DNA from 2 places in the Psychrobacillus sp. Z16_25 genome. Region 2 is predicted to be linked to the other one. Evidence: a T-box and tRNA genes for the amino acid it is inferred to sense, from the RefSeq annotation. Region 2 holds a T-box; the other holds one or more tRNA genes.
The links. A T-box is a leader RNA that pairs with one kind of tRNA and senses whether it is charged. The one in region 2 lies ahead of thrS (threonine--tRNA ligase), so its partner is inferred to be a tRNA-Thr.

Region 1 (9,857 bases), on a different contig from region 2:
CTTTATAGAAGCCCATATTACTCATTACTGTAGAGACAACTGTATTGTTATTAAGACGACCATTTGCGTGAAGATATTTGGCCAGGATATACATGATTTGATCTCCATCTACGATGTTCCCTTTTTCGTCCACTGCAATTAATCGATCTCCATCACCGTCAAAGGCTAGACCAACGTCTGCTCCTTTTTCCAGCACGAACTTTGCAAGACCCTCTGGATGTGTGGATCCCACTCCTTCGTTAATGTTTAATCCGTTTGGAGATACACCCATTGTAGACAAATCGGCATCCAAGTCAGCAAATACATGTGTTCCTAACGAAGAGGTAGCACCGTTTGCACAGTCAAGCGCAACGTGAATCCCTACAAAGTCCTCATCTATAGTTTGTTTTAGATATTGGATATACTTCTGACCACCTTCGAAGTAATCAGAAACTGTACCAATAGCTCCTCCTGTCGGACGAGGCAACTCATCCTGCTCCGCATCTATTAGACGCTCAATTTCCTCTTCCTGTGCATCTGATAGCTTAAACCCATCTGATCCAAAGAATTTGATTCCATTGTCTGCGACTGGATTATGAGAAGCTGAGATCATGACTCCTGCATCAGCACTCATTACTCGAGTTAAATAGGCTACTCCAGGCGTACTAATTACACCAAGACGCATTACTTCTACTCCTACTGATAAGAGACCAGCTACTAACGCGCCTTCTAACATATGACCCGAAATTCGAGTATCTCGGCCTATTACTACCTTTGCTCGGTCCTTTGCCTCTCTTGTTAAAATATATCCTCCAAAGCGACCTAGTTTATATGCTAACTCTGGTGTTAATTCTGAGTTTGCTACACCTCGTACGCCGTCAGTCCCAAAATATTTTCCCATTTGATCAACTCTCCTTAATAACCTGTTATCCTACGTTTTAAGCTTCTGTTATCATTAGTGTTGCTTCGGATTCAGATGTTTCCCACTCTATATTAGATGGGGCATCAATTTGAATAGGCAGTACTGTTTCTCCAAGTTCGGAGTTCTTAGCATCAACGTATATGGAAATGTTGTTAGCTTGTACTTTATCCAAAGCTTCCTGTGGCCCTTTCGCCACTACTGTGATTACCCCATTTTCAGGAAAATGAAAGCTACTTCTTAAATTTTCAGCAAGCCCATTCACCACAATTTGCACATTTTCAAATGATTTTTCGGTGATGGAGGAAGATACATCCTCTTCTTTATTTCCTTGTTCCTCGTTTCCTTGTTCCTCTGGTTCAACTACCGTCACTTCAGCCCTAATTTTTATTTTTTCCGTGGATAGCTTTGTGACACCTTCTGGTACTAAGAGTTTCAAGTCAAAATTGCCCGATTCCTCTATCTTGCTAATATCAACATCCACATTTAACTGTTTAATTTTATCTAGAACGGATTTCGGTCCATAAAGCCTAATTTTCTCCGTTTCCGTAGTCAGTGAACGGATAGTCACTCCTTCTTTAGGCGAGCCTTCTCTACCTAAAGCAATCGGAACTTCCTTACTATACTCCTCTACTCCGACCTTTACTAGCACTGTTCGAGGTTCGACCATGACATCTAGTTTGTTTAAGTCCAAATCTAGTACTCGAACGCTGGCCTGTTGTTCAAAGGATTTATTTATTCCATTCGAACCAGTAATGGTCGCTTTTACATAACCGATGCTATCTATAACGCCTTTTGCACCCGTAATTGTAACTACTCTTGGCTCTACTGACGTATCAGCAATCACGTAATTATCTGCTAGGAGGCTCTCATTCATGTCTAATTCAACTACAAATTCTTCTGATATACGTTCATCTATTACGACATCTATATAAGCAGGCTCTACTTTAACTTTAAGCTTATCAGAAAAGGATTCAGTTGAAATAGCTACTCGGTGCTCTCCATAGGTTAATTCTCTTAAATCTACAAAGACTTTGTAATCCTTCATCACCTTTGTAGATTTAACCTGCTGAGCAGGTCCTTCTATGTTAACTGTTACAGTTTCAGGCGTTCCTGTTACGACTGAATTTTCATCATCGTAGTATACTTCTAAGGGAACATCTCTTAAGACCTCTACGTCGGTACCGCTTGTATTTTGATCGGAAGTATCAAATTCCGATTTAACAGAGACAAATAGCAGAATTGCTAAGGCAAGGGCAATAATTCTTAGAATCCATGGATTACTTAACATTTTATCCATTTTGCTTACCCCTCCTCAACCACTTGGAGGATGTCACCTGTTCCTCCGTTGCTCCGAACCAAAGTCGACTTAAATGCACCTTAAACTCATCCATGGAAAGATTCCGATGCAAATCACCATTTGAGGTTATGCTAACTGCACCAGTTTCTTCTGATACTACAATGGTAACAGCATCTGTTACTTCACTGAGCCCTATAGCCGCTCTATGACGTGTGCCAAGTTCTTTAGAAATGAACGGACTTTCTGATAGAGGCAAATAACATGCTGCAGAGGTTATTTTGTTCTTCTGTACAATGACAGCTCCATCATGTAACGGGGTATTAGGGATAAAGATATTGATCAACAGCTCAGAAGTAAGATTCGCATTTAAAGGTATCCCTGTTTCTATATACTCTGTTAGCCCAGTTTCTCTTTCAATAGAGATCAGCGCTCCAATTCGACGCTTCGCCATATAGCTCACAGATTTCGTCATTGCATCGATTAAACGCTCCTGCTCCTCTTGTTCATGTTGGGAGCCGCGAGAGAATAGCTTCCCTCTCCCAATCTGTTCTAGTGCCCTTCTAATTTCCGGTTGAAAAATAATGATAATTGCTAAAAAACCCCAGTTAATAACTTGACTTAATATCCAGCCAAGGGTATCTAATCCTAAAAAGTCAGTCATTATTTTTGTTACAACAATAATAAATATACCATTTAATAATTGAACAGCTTTTGTCCCTTTAATAAGGGTGATAATTTTATATATAACGAACCAAACCAATAAAACATCTAAAATATTTACAATTACGTTTACTGGCATAAAATCGGTAAATTGCTCCATAAACGACATGTGGCATCCCCCACTTTTCCTCACGAATCCATATGTTCTCATTATAACATATAAGCGTGTTTTAATTCTCTTTCGAAGAACGCAAAAAAAGTGCAGACATTAAAATATCTATCTGCACTCTTCCAGCTTGCCCTTATTCATCTTTCTTGAAAAACGAGCCTACTTCTTTCACACTATTCTTTATATGAAACCATAGCCAATCAAAGACCTCATTTATTTCTTCAGAAGTACCGGTAATATTTGCTGTAGAAGCCATGTACTTTGTTCCATTAATAACAGTCAAATTACCATCTAGCTCCCCATCTATTCGTACATTCCCATTCTTTACAACTAAGTCTCCCTTTACGACTTGTCCTTCAGGGATGATAACCGTTTCTCCTTCTACTATCACGTTTTCTTGCTTTGTGAAAGAGAATTGCTGGTCATCTTGATATGATGAGAATAGCATGCTGCTCATTAATACAAGAAATACTGCAGCAGCAGTCAAAACAGGATGATGGCGAAACCATCTACTTACACCGGTATGCGATTTTTCCTTTGGAAGTCTCGCCATAACAGACATAGTGAAACTATTTGGCGCCTCCACATGAGCCGCGCCCTTCACAAAAGCAACTACATCACTGAGCTCATGCATATGAGCCTGGCACTCTTTGCATGTCTGTAGGTGCGCCTTGAGCTCCAGCTCATGTTCACGACTTATTTCGCCATCTAAGTATTCGTGCATATAGTGAACAATTCGTTCTGGACACGCATTCATGATGATTCCTCCTACAATAGATTGGCTTGTTTGCTCAATTGCTTACGAAGTGCTTCACGACCTCGATGAATTCTCGTTTTTACAGTTCCCAGCGGCAGATCCAATATCTCACTTATCTCTTGTAAAGATAGCTCTTCCATATACTTTAAGACAATGGCTGAACGATACTTATCTGGTAGTCTGCTAATTTCATACTGTATTCTATCTTGCAGCTCTAGCTTCATCAATTCTTCTTCTGGAAGCTCCTCAGAGGCAGCTATTTGAGAATACATGTCTAATCCTTCTGTACCCTTTACTTCCGCGTCTAAATAATAATCTGGCTTTTTCTTTCTTATACGATCTATACATAAGTTCGTTGCAATTCTATATAGCCATGTGGAAAATTTTCTTTTTTGATCAAACGTATGAATATTGATAAATGCACGTACGAACGCTTCCTGAGCAATGTCCTCAGCCTCATGACGATTCCCAAGCATACGATAGCAAACCTGATATAACCTATGCTGGTAAAGGTCCACGATTTCCGCAAAAGCATCCTTGTCACCTTTTAACACTTGCTTTATTCTTTTGTTAACTAACGCATCCATTGAGATTTCCCTCCGCTCCATGCGGCTGTCTTACCTATACGTACGAGGTGTCAGCAGGTTTCATTTTTTTCATCTAAATTTAATTTTATCAAAGAAATAGCTCTTTGTGTTTAAATAAAAAAAGAAAAAGCAGACAAATCTGTCTACTTTTTGACTCATTTTTATATTAAACTTTCACCAAATAGAGAACCCATTAGTGCTACCGCTACATCAGCAGTCTTATTTCTTTCATCAAGTATAGGGTTTACCTCAACAAATTCAGCGGAAGTAATTAAACCAGAGGAATAAAGCATTTCCATTGCCAAGTGACTCTCTCTATAGCTTATTCCACCCGGCACCGGTGTTCCTACTCCAGGAGTGTACAACGGATCGATGCCATCTAAATCAAGTGATAGGTGAACCCCATCTACTTTACGAGCTAGAAAATGTGCGATTGTTTGATTCATCACTTCTGTCATTCCTAGCTTGTCAATTTCATGCATCGAAAATACTTTAATACCCTTTTCTTTAATAAGCGCTTTTTCGCCTGGATCAACGGACCTTGCACCAATAATCACTAGATTTTCCGGTTTTATTTTTGGAGCATATGCACGGATATTTACTAGCGCCTCATGTCCTAACCCCATGCTGACCGCAAGTGGCATTCCATGAATATTACCTGAAGGCGTCGTTTCCTCTGTGTTCATATCTGCATGGGCATCATACCAAATAACCCCCATATTTTCATAACGATCAGATAACCCAGCAAGCGTTCCAATAGCAATACTATGATCTCCACCTAGCACTAATGGGAAATCACCTTTTGCTACTACCTCATGTACTTTATTAGCAAGCGCTGTATTACCCTCTATAACATCTTGTAAGTTTCTAAGCTTTTCATGAGGCGTCTTTTCTGGATTATTTTTACCGATAGGAATATCCCCTAAATCGTTCACATGATGGCCAAGTGCTTCTAGTCTCTCAACTACTCCTGCGTAACGAATGGCACTAGGACCCATATCTACTCCACGTCTATTTTGACCTAAGTCCATTGGAACTCCAATAATGGATAGGTTTAAATGATTCATGTTTTTAAGCCCCTTTCAATTCATACATCTATTGTAATTCCAAATTTCATATGGCTCAACAGCGCAAACTCACGTATATTTATGCAACAGTTGAAAAAGATGGGTTTTCGTTTTTTCCCACTCTTCATCAATGAAAGAATAAATAACGGTATTCCTTACCACTCCATTTGAACGAATTCTTTCATTCCGAAGAACGCCCTCTCTTTTTGCCCCTATTCGCTCAATCGCCTGTTGGGAGGAGAGGTTTTGTTCATCTGTTTTAAGTTGAACACGTATCAGCTGCAAATCTTCAAAACAATATGTTAATAAAAGATATTTGCATGCCGTATTCACATTCGTTCGCTGAAACCTTTTTCCGTAAAAGGTTGAGCCGATTTCACAAGACTTATTTGTATAATCGATACCATAAATCCGTGTAGTTCCCATTATCTCTTTAGTATCGGTATGCTCTACAGCAAAAGTAAGAGCCTTCCTCTCACGCATCTGGTCAATACCAGCCTGAAGCCACTTATTCAACTGATTCTGTGTTTCTACTTTATGTAGCATAAATTCAAATATTTCCGGCTCAAACAGCCTCCATAATTTCACAAAATCAGTTTCTTTTAAAGGACGTAGTGTAACATTTTGATAATTTAGCATCCGTACACCTCTTTTTTTATAGTGGAAGATAAATAATAGCTGTGAGTCGTGAATTGCTATTTCTAGCATACTTTCCTGAAAGCAAATTTCAAAGAGAACAAAATACATACAAAAGAAATACTTATCGTCCTATTAAGAAAGCACAAGGCATGCCTCGACAAGCAAATGAAGGACTGCGAGGAGGCAGTCGGCACCCATTTGACCTCGAGGTGCAAAGCGCTGAAGCTGAACAATAAGAAAAAATCCTTCCCGCCTGAAAGGTGGAAAGGATTTTTTAGGATGGAGCCTAGCGGGATCGAACCGCTGACCTCCTGCGTGCAAGGCAGGCGCTCTCCCAGCTGAGCTAAGGCCCCATATCAGGGTGATGTGTAAAATGGCTGGGGTACCTGGATTCGAACCAGGGCATGACGGAATCAAAATCCGTTGCCTTACCGCTTGGCTATACCCCAAAAAACTGGTGGAGGGGGACGGATTCGAACCGCCGAACCCTAAGGAGCGGATTTACAGTCCGCCGCGTTTAGCCACTTCGCTACCCCTCCAGGCTATATTAAATAAATTAAAATGGTGGAGGATGACGGGCTCGAACCGCCGACCCTCTGCTTGTAAGGCAGATGCTCTCCCAGCTGAGCTAATCCTCCATGTAGGTTTTATTGAAAAACCGGACAATAAATATATTATCATAAGCACCTTTTCGAAACAAGCACTTTTTTAAAAAAAGATATCTGTTTTCTAAAAAGAACTATGTAATCATTCTACTTTTTTATAGGTTGTTTGGCAAGAGTTTTTAGCGAGTTATCCAGGTAGTACTTTTCTTTCTGTTACCATTGGTAGATACTTAAACTAAAGCATAATTATGACAGAAAGGGTGTACCTTTATGCAATTAACCTTCCTTGGAACCGGAGACTTTCTACCAGATAGAAGCGGACATAATAGCGCATTTATTGAATGGAACGATACTCGCCTATTTATAGACTTCCCAGCGACTAATCGACAGTCGCTTCAGAAATTAGGATTTGACTTAAATATTGTAGAGCATTTATTCATCACCCATCTCCATGAAGATCATATAAACGGTCTACAGCAGCTAGCACATTATAAGACAATCCTTGGGAAAGGAAAAATAAATCTCTATCTTGCAGAGGATTTGGTTGAAGGCTTATGGAATACATTGAAGGAGGGACTTGGGCTATCTACTAACGGTCCGAAAAAATTGGAGGATTATTTTCATGTAACGCTCGTTCGGCCAGAGGAAGAATTCTATATAGCTTGCCAATCATTTCGTATTATCCGCACAGATCATATTCCCCAGATGATCAGTTACGGAATATTAGCAGAGCCGTATTTCTATTACAGTGGTGATTCCATAGTCAACGAGGCTTTGCTTCATTCTCTAAATGTTCATACCATCTTTCACGACTGTCATATGTGGGATCTTCCCATCCTTTCCCACCCTAGCTTACAGGAAATAAAAGCGCTTGACTCATCCTTAACGAAAAAAATGATTTTAATGCACTATCATAGTGGTTACGATACCGAGGACGCAAAGCTGCAGATAGAACGAAAAGAAAAAATAAGGCTAGCAAGACCGCTGTACTCTTATAAGTTTTCATCCTAAGTAAGGAGGGCGCTCATGTATTTAGAAATTTATCTTTATCCAGTAACTGAAGAAAATAAAGAACAATTTTTACAGATTAATCGAGAGGCCGAACGCATCTATAAAGAGTATGGCGCTATCGAAAGTGAAACATATGTCGCTACATCCATTCAGCCTGAATACGGTTGTGCCGGAATGGTATCTGCTGTAGAACTGCTTGAAAAAGAAATACTGATGATGGAAATTAACCGCTATCATAACAAGAGACATCAGATTCAGGTATTGGAGAAAGTTGATCAGGACGAACGGATTAATACGCTATATAACCAAATGACAAAGGTGATTGATATGAGCAGAACTGTCCGCGGCGAATTTGGAATGCCATAACGTCCATTTAAAAGCGACTTTGTGATTGTCTTAACAGAGCCAATCACAAAGTCGCTTTTTCATTTATGAACTAGCATTACTACCTATTGTTTAATACTTATCAATTACTCTCTGTTTGGACAGCATGGTAAATTCTAGACAGACAGAAAAAAGCGACTCTCCATTATCTTTGGAGAATCGCTTTTTGTTTTTCAATTAAGCTTCCAACCGGGCTCGAACCGGTGACCTCTTCCTTACCATGGAAGCACTCTACCTAACTGAGCTATGGAAGCAAATTAACATAAAAATGGCTCCGAAGGTAGGACTCGAACCTACGACCAACCGGTTAACAGCCGGTTGCTCTACCACTGAGCTACTTCGGAACGTCTAGATATAATTATAGGTAATGTAACAAACTTTTTCAAGTATCAATTTCTTTCATTAGTATGTTTTTGTACCGTTATTTTATACAGCTTTTTTTAAAAAAGAATATAAGAGAAAATAACCACGGTAACTATACCATGGTTATTTTCTTGTAAAAGGAGTTTTAGTTTACTCTCGTTTTACGTAGAATTTCTGCTGATTGATTGAATAGCTTAGTCTCTTCTTCATTCAACTTTAAGGTAGGAATTTCTTTCACACCCTCGTATGTTACAACGGCTGGGACACTCATATAGATATCTTCTTGGCCATATTCGCCGTTCAATAAACAAGAAACTGGAAGAATAGAATGCTCGTTATTGAGAATTGCCTTCGTGATTCTTGTTAAGCACATTCCTATTCCGAAATTCGTAACACCTTTACGATTAATAATCTCATAAGCAGCCCTACGAACTGCGTTAAAGATCGAGTTGAGTTTTTCTTTATCATTTGGATTATTTCGTCTTTCCAAGAAATCTTCCAGCGATTCTACCCCAATATTAGCTTGACTGAATACAGCTAGTTCACTATCACCATGCTCACCGATGATAACTGCATGAACATTCCTTGGATCTACTTCAAAGTACTCTCCTAAAAGTACCTTGAAACGAGCTGTATCCAAGGTAGTTCCTGAACCAATGACCTTGTTCGCAGGCAGGCCGCTTTCCTTGTATGCTACATAACTCATCACATCAACTGGGTTGGAAGCAATGAGAAGAATTCCATCGAAGCCGCTTTTTTTAATCTCCTGAACAATAGATTGCATAATTCGAGTGTTGCGTTCTACGAGTTGTAATCTCGTTTCACCAGGCTTCTGGTTGGCTCCGGCCGTAATAACAATTAGTTGTGCATCCTTGCAATCCTCATAGGTACCAACACTAACTTTCATGTTCGTTGTTGCCACTGCCATACCATGCACAAGGTCCATTGCTTCACCCTCTGCTTTTTCTTTATTAGCATCGATTAGTACAAGTTCAGTAACAACCCCTTGGTTAACTAGACTATATGCATAAGCAGTACCAACCGCACCGCAACCAACTAAAACAACTTTTCTCATTAAATCACCTCATATATAGAATCAAAAATAGTCAGATATACATTCAACGCTCGCTGTTAGTATGTCTTAAATTAAAGTATTTATTACACCAGTAAAAAGTATGTCGCACAGTAATGACTTGTATGTACTAAGAGTGAACTACTATTTTTAGGTAACCCTTTTCACATTACACCTGTCCATCCAAATTTAAGCTAGATCCAGAACAGTGTTCCATTTTGATTAAAAATTGGTTCAGGTGATGTAGTTGAACATACCGTATAGATGGTTCCAAATGGGCAACTACTTCTTCATATGTATCGCCGAATGCAATCTTTATTATAGTAGCTTATATTAGGGAGCGCA
Region 2 (9,857 bases):
ATAGTGGTTCCGGCATCATTGGTTAGTTTTGTGGAATTATGAACTAAGTTGGTAATTTGACTAACAGAGCTTTTAGACTGTTCTGCTAGCTTTCTTACCTCTTGGGCTACTACAGCAAAGCCTTTTCCATGTTCACCTGCCCTAGCAGCCTCTATAGAAGCGTTTAAGGCTAATAGATTTGTTTGCTCTGCTATTTGCTTTACAAGGCTAATAATTTGAGAAATCTCCTGAGAGGATTGCTGAAGGTCGCCGATCATATCCACCATCGAATCATTGTTGGATGAAACTGCCTCCATTTGAAGCTGTAAGTGTTCAATCAACTTAGTACCGTCAGTGGCATCAGCCTGAATTCCTTTACCTCTTAAAAGATTTTGTTTAACTGTTTCTCTAATGGTAGAAGCATTTATCTCTACTTGCTTGATAGAAGTCGTTGTTTCTTCTGTAAGGCTTGCAAGGTTTTCGCATATAGCAGAGATATTGCTTTTCAGCTCTGCTTTTACTAGATCATATTGCTGCTTCCTAAGCTTTTCATTTTCCTTTTCGTATTCTTCTAATACTATTTGCATTTCAAAGTTAATGAGCTTGGAGACAGTTTGGATTGTCTTCTCCTTCAAACGAAAGCTGGTAACTTCTTTGTTAATTAAAGAAATAATTATATGTTGGATTTGGTGGAAGGTTCCCATATACCACTTAGGCTCTAGCCCAATTTTAAAATGCATTTGGGCAATCTTTCTTTTTTTCTCAATAGTTTGTTCTGTGAGATTTCCACTAAACATGTCAATCATATAGGCACCGACAGTTTGTTTTAAACGCTCAATTTTGGTTCTTTCCTCAATGATTCTTTTTAAAGAGGGGACAGCTAATACTCTTTCGTAGAAAACAGACACAATGTCGTCGATACCCTTTTCCACATATGGCTGAAACGTTTGAATGCAGTGGAAATCCTCTTTCGTTAGACCAATCAGGCTCATTTGTAATTGGAGCTCAGGATATTTGCTAAGTTCAATAACCGGCTCCTTATCATTCTTGTTTGTTTGCAGTTCGTTTTCTTCTTGCATCCATCTTCTGAATAAAAGCGACACTTTCCATTCCCCTTTTGTTAAAAAATTTATATTCTTCTTTATATTATTAGCATGGTGTAGAATTATTGTCAAATGTTTGTATAAAGTTAAAATAGATTGTTTGTATATCCTTTTAGGGAATGCAAGGTAGCGGTAAATAAAATGGTGAATATACAGCCAGGGGAGAGGGCTTGGATATCAAGGATAAAGGAAAGGAAGAGTAGTTTTACATATTGGATTAATAAGTGCTACAAGAAATATTCCTGTAAAAAGTTAAGTTATATGTAGTAGTTATACTTGAATAAGTCAGTTTTTCTTTCTATAATTGTCAAATAGTTGTATAATGTTTTGGAGAATGATTCATTTTGGAATATACACCTAGTTGGTGCTGAAAGGATGGGCATTTATGCAAGCGGGCTCAAGTGGCAATTATAATATACAGCAGGTGTCTAGCGTTACAGGCTTGTCTAAGCAGGTAATACGGAAATGGGAAGAACGCTATAATCTTGTTCATCCTAAGAGGCTGGAAAATGGTTATAGAATATATAGCGAAGAAGATATCCGAAAGCTTTTAAAGGTAAAGGCTTTGTCAGAACAGGGCTACTCACTGAAGCAAGCTGCCATGCTTGTGGAGGAGGAACCTCCTGAAAGGGACGTGCAAGCTGAAACTGTTTCTTCTAAGTTGTTGCCAGACTTTAATGACTATGTTCTTCGTCTTCTAGAAAAGGGAACTACCTGCAATGAAATAGAATTAAATTATATTCTGCAACAGGCTTATCATCGATATGGCTTAGAGGATTTTTTAGCTCAAGTAGTACAGCCATTTCTCCTCGAAGTGGGAAATAGGTGGGAAAAGGATGAATGGGATGAATACCAAGAAGCTGTATCCAGTATGGTGGTCCGAGATTATTTAGTGCAGATTAGACGCAATTTTAAATATCGAGATGATGCTCCCATAGTGATTGGTAGCTGCCTACCACATGAGGAGCATGAGGTTCCCATTCATATCCTATTGCTACAATTCATGATGAAGGGCTGGAAATCGATTCTAATTGGAGCGTCTCCTGCTCCTGGTTCTATAGAATCGATGGTAGAAAAAATCAAGCCTCAGCTTGTCCTTCTATCTGCAACTACTACTATTCCATTCGAAAGGAATCCCAAGCTGTTAGCTGGTTTGGATCAGTTTGCAGAACAGCACCCGCATATTGAATTTTATATTGGTGGGGCTGGAGCCATACAATACTTTGCTTGTAAGAATTTGAAGCATATCCGTTTGGCCAACTCTATGGAGGAAGTATTAGAGAATAGAAAGAAATATTTATGAGCTAAGGGCCGTTCTGAAAAGTCATTTTTAGAGGGACCTTTGCGACTCCTACGGGAGCAAGGTGGTAGGCAAGACAGTACGACCACACGCGTAAGCGTTGTGTGCTGGCTTGCCACGCCCCCGTGGAAAGTGTCCGACGCAGCAGATAACCTGAGTCTCCAGAATAGTTTTAGCACTTATGATAGCATCGTAAGTGCTAATTTTTATTTATCGCAACTACTTTTTATTATCTATGGCATTACATCTCTAGATCAATTGAATACTGACTTACGGAGAATGAGTAATCCGGTTATTTCCTCCTTATATGTTAAAGTAGCTATTGATACCTGCACAGTTCTTAGAGGGTTAAAAAGATAGTAGAATATTAGAAAAAATGTGGTATGATTAAATTAGTAACAGGTGCTAATAACAGGTATGAAAATAGGGGGATTCATGATGAAGGATCTTATTCAGTTAAAGGATAAAAATATAGTAGTGATGGGTGTGGCAAACGAGCGCAGCCTTGCATGGGGAGTCGCGAAATCTCTTGTAGGGGTCGGGGCAAACGTTATTTTTACATACCGTAAAGAAAGATCTCTGGGAAAAATAGAAAAGCTAGTGAAGGATCACGAGCTTGGAGATGTCTTAGTGGTTGAGTGTGATGTGAATAGTGATGAAAGCATGAAAGCTGCCTTTGAAAAAATTGGGGCAGAAGTTGGGGTCATCCACGGAGTTGTTCATTCTGTTGCCTTTGCCCATGCAGAGGATTTAAAGGGAGACTTTGTACAAACGAGCAGAGAAGGCTATGCGTTTGCTCAAGATACAAGTGCTTATTCTTTAATAGCAACAGCACGAGAGGCGGCACCGTTCATGACAGAGGGTGGCTCCATTGTTACAATGAGCTACCTTGGAGCAGAAAGAGTACTAGAAGGCTATAATGTAATGGGAGTGGCTAAAGCCGCATTAGAATCAGCGGTAAAATATTTAGCTTTTGACTTGGGTAAGCAGAATATCCGAGTGAATGCTATTTCTGCTGGTGCTGTTAGAACATTGGCTGCTAAAGGAGTTCCTTCGTTTAATACAATTCTGAAGAAGATTGAAGAAACCTCTCCATTAAAAAGAAATGTTACACAAGAAGAAGTTGGAGACATGACAGTTGGTCTGCTCGGACATTTATCACGAGGAGTCACTGGAGAAATTGTGTATGTAGATTCTGGATATCATATTATGGGTTAAAGTATTGGCTGTCCTCTATTGCTTAGAGGATGGCTTTTTCTATTTAAGAGAGCTATTTCTTGGAATTATGATAAAAAAAGTTTTAGGAGTACGGAGGAGGGTATTTGAACAACAAATGATTCTGTAGGAGGTATATATAGTGGACAAGCATGTAAATGAAAATAGCAAAAATGAACAGTTAGAGAAATTTAGAGTCGTTGATAAGGATCAGGCGATGACAACGAACCAAGGATTGAAGGTTTCAGAGGATGAATTCTCCTTGAAGGCTGGGGAGCGAGGTCCAACCTTGATGGAGGATTTTCATTTTCGTGAAAAAATGACGCACTTCGACCATGAGCGTATACCTGAGAGAATCGTTCATGCAAGAGGCTTTGCAGCTCATGGAGTATTCGAGGTTTATGAGTCGATGAAGCCATATACGAAAGCAAAGTTCTTGCAAAATCCAGGTTCTAAAACGCCAGTTTTCGTTAGATTTTCCACGGTAGCTGGATCTAGAGGCTCAGGAGAGCTGGCACGCGATGCTCGTGGCTTTGCAACAAAGTTTTACACGGAGGAAGGGAACTATGACTTAGTAGGAAATAACATACCGGTTTTCTTTATACAAGACGCTATCAAGTTTCCAGATTTAATTCATGCCCTTAAACCAGAGCCGCATAACGAAATACCACAGGCTGCATCCGCGCATGATACATTCTGGGATTTTGTGGCCAATAATCAGGAAACAGCGCATATGATTATGTGGGCGATGTCAGACCGTGCAATCCCTCGTAGCTTCCGTATGATGGAGGGCTTTGGTGTGAACACCTTCCGTTTTGTAAATGAAGAAGGAAAGTCTCACTTTGTGAAATTCCATTGGAAGCCTCTCTTAGGAACACATTCTGTTGTTTGGGATGAAGCACAGAAGATAAACGGAAAGGATCCTGACTTCCATAGACGAGATCTATATGAATCGATTGAGAATGGAGACTTTCCAGAATATGAATTAGGTGTACAGCTAATCGCAGAAGAGGACGAGTTCGCATTTGATTTCGATCTTCTAGACACTACGAAAATATGGCCGGAGGAAGACGTGCCGGTGAAAATTATTGGGAAAATGACATTAAATCGAAATGTGGACAATGTATTCGCAGAAACGGAGCAAGTAGCATTTCATCCAGGGCACGTAGTACCTGGTATTGATTTTACTAACGATCCGCTACTGCAAGGTAGATTGTTCTCTTACACAGATACACAGCTTCTCCGTCTTGGGGGCCCTAACTTCCATGAAATCCCGATTAACCGTCCGGTTTGTCCTTTCCATAACAACCAAAGAGACGGATTTAGTAGACAGACGATTAATGTAGGACGAGTAAGCTACCATAAAAACTCCCTAGCAGGGAATACGCCTACACCAGTAAGTGCTGAAGAGGGCGGTTACACACACTACCAAGAAAAAATAGATGCTCGCAAGGTAAGGGCAAGAAGCGAAAGCTTTAAAGATCATTTCTCCCAAGCGACTTTGTTCTGGAATAGTATGAGTAAGCCGGAGAAAGAGCATATCATAGAGGCATTTAGCTTCGAGCTAGGAAAGTGTAAGGAAAAGTCTATAAGAGTTCAAGTAATTGAAATGATTGCAAATATAGACTTTGATCTTGCTAGTAAGGTGGCAGAAAATTTAGGTCTTGTGGTACAAGGCACTGTTGAAAAATCCAATACGAAAACCTCTCCAGCATTAAGTCAGTTAAATACTGTGATGAAGCCAGATACTAGAAAAATAGCAGTCTTAGTAGGGGATGGATTCGATGAAGGGTTATTGGAGGTATTAGACGGACTCAAAGCAAAAGGAACAATGCCAGAGGTAGTAAGTGATCATGCTGGTACAGTTAAAGGTGTGGGTGGCTCTACACTAGAAGTTGACCATACTTTCCTTACGGCAGATTCTGTGTTGTTTGATGCTGTCTATATCGTTAGTGATAAGGGAATGACCCCGATGTTTAAGAAGCAAGCCATGCTATTCATTCAAGAGGCGTATACTCACTACAAGCCGATAGGCTCCTCCTTTAGCGGAGATCAAGTCATAACAGATCTTCATTTAGATGGACAAGTGGGTGTATTTACGAGCGAAAAAGGAATTACCTTTGTAGATACTTTTATCCAAGCGATAGCGAAGCACCGCTTCTGGGATAGAGCGGTATAGAAAGAAATAGATTGCTAAACAAAGAGATAGGAATAGGGTGTCTAAAGTTATTACTTTTGGGCACCCTTTTGGGTTAGGCGAGGTGTTCAAGTATATTCATTTTAACAATGGGAGAATAATGAATAAGGAATGGGGGAAATCATGTGCGATATGTAATTATTGGTGGGGATGCAGCAGGAATGAGTGCGGCAATGGAAATTGTCCGTAATGATCCTACGGCGGAAATTACTACACTTGAAAGAGGCCAAATCTATTCTTATGGACAGTGTGGTCTACCATACGTAGTAGGTGGTCTTATTCCAGATACCGGGGACTTAATTGCCAGAACGGTAGAAACTTTTCGAGAGAAATATGGAATAGATGCAAGGGTTAGACATAAGGTGACAGGCGTAAATCCTGATAAGAAGACCGTTGAAGGGACAAATTTACTTACAGGAGAGAGCTTTGAATACTCTTATGATCGATTGTTAATTGCAACAGGGGCAAGGCCAGTAATTCCCCATTGGAGTGGCTACCAGCTTGAGGGTGTACATACGATTAAAACAATCCCGAGTGCGGAAGCCATTATAAAGGATTTAGAATTAGTAAAGCAGGTTACCATTATTGGTGGTGGATATGTAGGATTAGAAATGGCAGAGAACTTTGTGAGCGCAGGGAAAAAGGTCCGCATTATACAGCGTGGAGACCAGCTTGCGGATATCTTTGATTCTGATATGGCAGAGTTTGTTTATCAAGAGGCTATCAAGAATAAAATAGAGGTTATATTAGAGGAAGAAGTAGAAGCCTTTCAAGGAAATAAAAGAGTGGAAAAGGTAGTAACGGACAAAGGGGAATACGATACAGACATGGTGCTGGTAGCCGTTGGAGTAAAGCCTAACACAGGCTTTTTAAAGGATACAGGCATTACGCTACATTCGAATGGAGCAATTATTGTTAATCCATTCTTGGAAACAAATATTACCGATATATTTGCTGCTGGAGACTGTGCTACTCATTACCACAGAATCAAGCATTTAAATGACTATATACCACTAGGCACTACCGCTAATAAGCAAGGAAGACTAGCAGGGTTGAATATGATAGGAGTAAGTAAGGAGTTTAAGGGAGTGCTTGGTACATCCATTATGAAATTTTATGATTTAAACCTGGGAAGAACGGGATTATCTGAAAAAGAGGCAGAACGAATAGGTATTGCTTACGAAGTGTATACCTTACAAGCAAATGACATAGCTGGTTATTATCCTGGGAAGGAATTGATGCAAATCAAGCTACTCTGTCAGAAGGAATCTAAGCTCCTACTGGGAGGGCAAATCATTGGCGGTAATGGTGTTGATAAAAGGACAGACGTGCTAGCAATGGCTTTATTTCATGAAATGTCCTTGTACGATTTAGTTGATATGGACCTTTCTTATTCTCCGCCTTTCAATGGTGTTTGGGACCCCCTTCAGCAATTGGCTAGAAAGGAATCAAAAAATTTAAGTATTGACTAAATTTAACATAATGGCATATACTATAAAAAATTTAATTGGACATAATCAGCAAGGAAAAGGACAAGAATCATTTCTTCGCTTTCTGGAAAGAGAACAGGGTCATCGGCTGAAAGCCCTTCAGAAATAAGAGTGATTTACCACCTTGGAGCTATTACGGGAAAATGATAACCGTAATCGGGAAACCGTTATCTTATTTGAGTGCAGCTACTTTACGCTGCGAAATTAGGGTGGAACCACGACCACATTCGTCCCTTATATGGGATGGGTGTGGTCTTTTTTTATCCCGCATTAAGGGACAGTAAGACTCCCACTTCCAGATGGTAAAAGAAAGGCGACAGCGAAGTGGGAGATCAACTGTCCCTAAAAGCCCGATTGGTTCAACTAATGATTGGTGGGGAAGAAAGAACCCCCCACCAATCAAAGTTTCACTTTATTTAAATATGAAATGCAACGATAAGGATATGAGTAAATCATACTTTTCTTTACAGAGACCAGGGACACAGGCTGAAATCCCTGAGGAAAGTAGACTAACTTACCACCTTGGAGCAGTTGCAGGGAAAGCTTACTGGCGATTATCTGTAACCGGGAAACCGTTATCTTACTTGAGTGCAGCCTTCATTATGCTGCAAAATTAGGGTGGAACCACGACCACATTCGTCCCTTGTACGGGATGAGTGTGGTCTTTTATTATTCATAAATCGGGAGGAATTAACAATGTCAGTAAAAGCAGTGGAAAGGCTAAGTCATCAAAAGCTAGGCCAACAATTAGAATTATTTATGTCTATGGAAGAGGCACCAGGAATGCCGTTTTATCTTCCAAATGGGATGGTTTTGCGAAATCAATTAGAGAGTTTTTGGAAAGAAAAGCATAGGAAAGCGGGCTACCAGGAGATAAAAACACCGATTATGATGAAACAGGAGTTGTGGGAGAAATCAGGGCATTGGGATCATTACCATAAAAATATGTACTTTTCAGATGTGGATGACCAAAAGTATGCGATCAAACCTATGAATTGCCCTGGTGCAGTGCTGATTTTTAACAGTAAGCGAAGAGGTTATCGTGAGTTGCCACTTCGTTATGCAGAGCTTGGTCTGGTTCACCGCCATGAGCTGTCCGGGTCATTGAATGGATTGCTGAGAGTCCGTGCTTTTACTCAGGATGATGCACATCTCTTTGTACTAGAGAGTCAAATAGAAGAGGAAATCGCAAAGGTACTAGAGTTAGTGGATGAGTTCTATTCAGCATTTGGTTTTAGCTACAAAGTTGAGTTGTCTACACGACCTGAAGATTACATGGGATCATTAGATAATTGGAATCGAGCAGAGCAGGCATTAGAAAACGTTTTGCAACAACGACATGTGGAGTATCAAGTAAATGAAGGAGATGGAGCCTTTTATGGACCGAAGATTGACTTTCATATCTACGACTGGGTGGGAAGAAGCTGGCAATGTGGAACAATACAGCTAGATTTTCAAATGCCAGAAAAGTTTGACTGTAAGTACGTAGATGAGCATAATGAATTAAAACAGCCAATCATGATTCATAGGGCAATTTACGGCTCTATTGAACGGTTCATGGCGATTCTTTTAGAGCATTATCAAGGAAGCTTTCCACTTTGGCTCGCTCCTGTACAGGTAAAACTACTACCGATTTCAGACCACCAAATCAACTATGCTAGAGAGATTAAGCAGCAGCTGGAGGATAAAGGTTATCGTGTAGAAATGGATGATCGTGTAGAAAAAATTGGACTGAAAATAAGAGAGGCGTCTCTTCAAAAGCACCCGTATATGCTGATTATTGGGGACCAAGAAGTAGAAAAGAATGTGGTTTCTGTGCGGAAGCATAAGGTGGGTAGTATAGGGGAGATGGGGTTACATGAATTTCTATCACTTTTAAGAGGATAAGGAGATGTGAAAGGGATGAGGCTGGGACAAAATCTATTTCTTTCTTGATGGATTATGTCCTTTTTCAAATTTATTAATCAAAAATTATTTTTAGTAAGAAACTCTATTGGTTCGAAGCAGCGTAGGTGACTCCTGTGGGAACAGCAAATTTATTTGCGACGAAAGCGGAGCGACAGGAGCACCGAGGGAGAGTTAAGGAAGGAAAACTAAAAGCGTCACATTGTGTGACAACGTTTTCCTGACCAACATCCTGTTGGCCTCAATCCGTGCCCACGGAAAGCGTCCGACGTAGCGGAGAACCTGTGTCTCAAAATTCAAGAAAGCACTTATGATTCTAATCATATATAGAATCATAAGTCTTTCTTCGATCTATCCTAGACTCACTTTAATATCGCACCCAGCTAAGTCCTATAGTTCCTTCTCCGGCATGAACGCCGACACAAGCGCTTAGGGGTATGACAATTACGTTTAGCTCTGGAAGCTCAGCTTGCAATTCTTCTTTCCAAGCTTGAGCATCTTTTAAGTTGTTGCAGTTAATCACAGCCACCTCAGGTACTTTGGCTATTTCCATGTCTTTTCTAAGTAGATCCGTTACATAGTTTTTCGCTCGTTTGGTTGAACGGACCTTTTCCTTCATGACAACCTTTCCGTTATCAAAGGAGATGACAAGCTTGATATTTAGTAGA

Region 1: it encodes a tRNA-Thr, which carries the amino acid that the T-box ahead of thrS (threonine--tRNA ligase) is inferred to sense. The anticodon was not compared.

What each region holds. Positions count from the first base shown of each region.
Region 1 covers NZ_JBXEOV010000023.1:27,736-37,592, forward strand. Annotated here, with positions in the region: gene glmM (phosphoglucosamine mutase) at 1-880, opposite strand, end outside; gene AC1VU3_RS16070 (CdaR family protein) at 918-2,198, opposite strand; gene cdaA (diadenylate cyclase CdaA) at 2,191-3,027, opposite strand; gene AC1VU3_RS16080 (zf-HC2 domain-containing protein) at 3,161-3,784, opposite strand; gene sigW (RNA polymerase sigma factor SigW) at 3,796-4,371, opposite strand; gene rocF (arginase) at 4,533-5,438, opposite strand; gene AC1VU3_RS16095 (GNAT family N-acetyltransferase) at 5,508-6,077, opposite strand; tRNA gene AC1VU3_RS16100 (tRNA-Ala) at 6,358-6,430, opposite strand; tRNA gene AC1VU3_RS16105 (tRNA-Gln) at 6,452-6,526, opposite strand; tRNA gene AC1VU3_RS16110 (tRNA-Tyr) at 6,533-6,616, opposite strand; tRNA gene AC1VU3_RS16115 (tRNA-Val) at 6,640-6,715, opposite strand; gene AC1VU3_RS16120 (MBL fold metallo-hydrolase) at 6,953-7,693, shown strand; gene AC1VU3_RS16125 (DUF1428 family protein) at 7,709-8,059, shown strand; tRNA gene AC1VU3_RS16130 (tRNA-Thr) at 8,258-8,331, opposite strand; tRNA gene AC1VU3_RS16135 (tRNA-Asn) at 8,347-8,421, opposite strand; gene AC1VU3_RS16140 (L-lactate dehydrogenase) at 8,586-9,515, opposite strand.
Region 2 covers NZ_JBXEOV010000006.1:6,250-16,106, forward strand. Annotated here, with positions in the region: gene AC1VU3_RS08135 (globin-coupled sensor protein) at 1-1,082, opposite strand, end outside; gene AC1VU3_RS08140 (MerR family transcriptional regulator) at 1,468-2,385, shown strand; gene fabI (enoyl-ACP reductase FabI) at 2,821-3,600, shown strand; gene AC1VU3_RS08150 (catalase) at 3,737-5,776, shown strand; gene AC1VU3_RS08155 (CoA-disulfide reductase) at 5,920-7,266, shown strand; T-box leader at 7,708-7,931, shown strand; gene thrS (threonine--tRNA ligase) at 7,981-9,171, shown strand; gene AC1VU3_RS08165 (DegV family protein) at 9,557-9,857, opposite strand, start outside.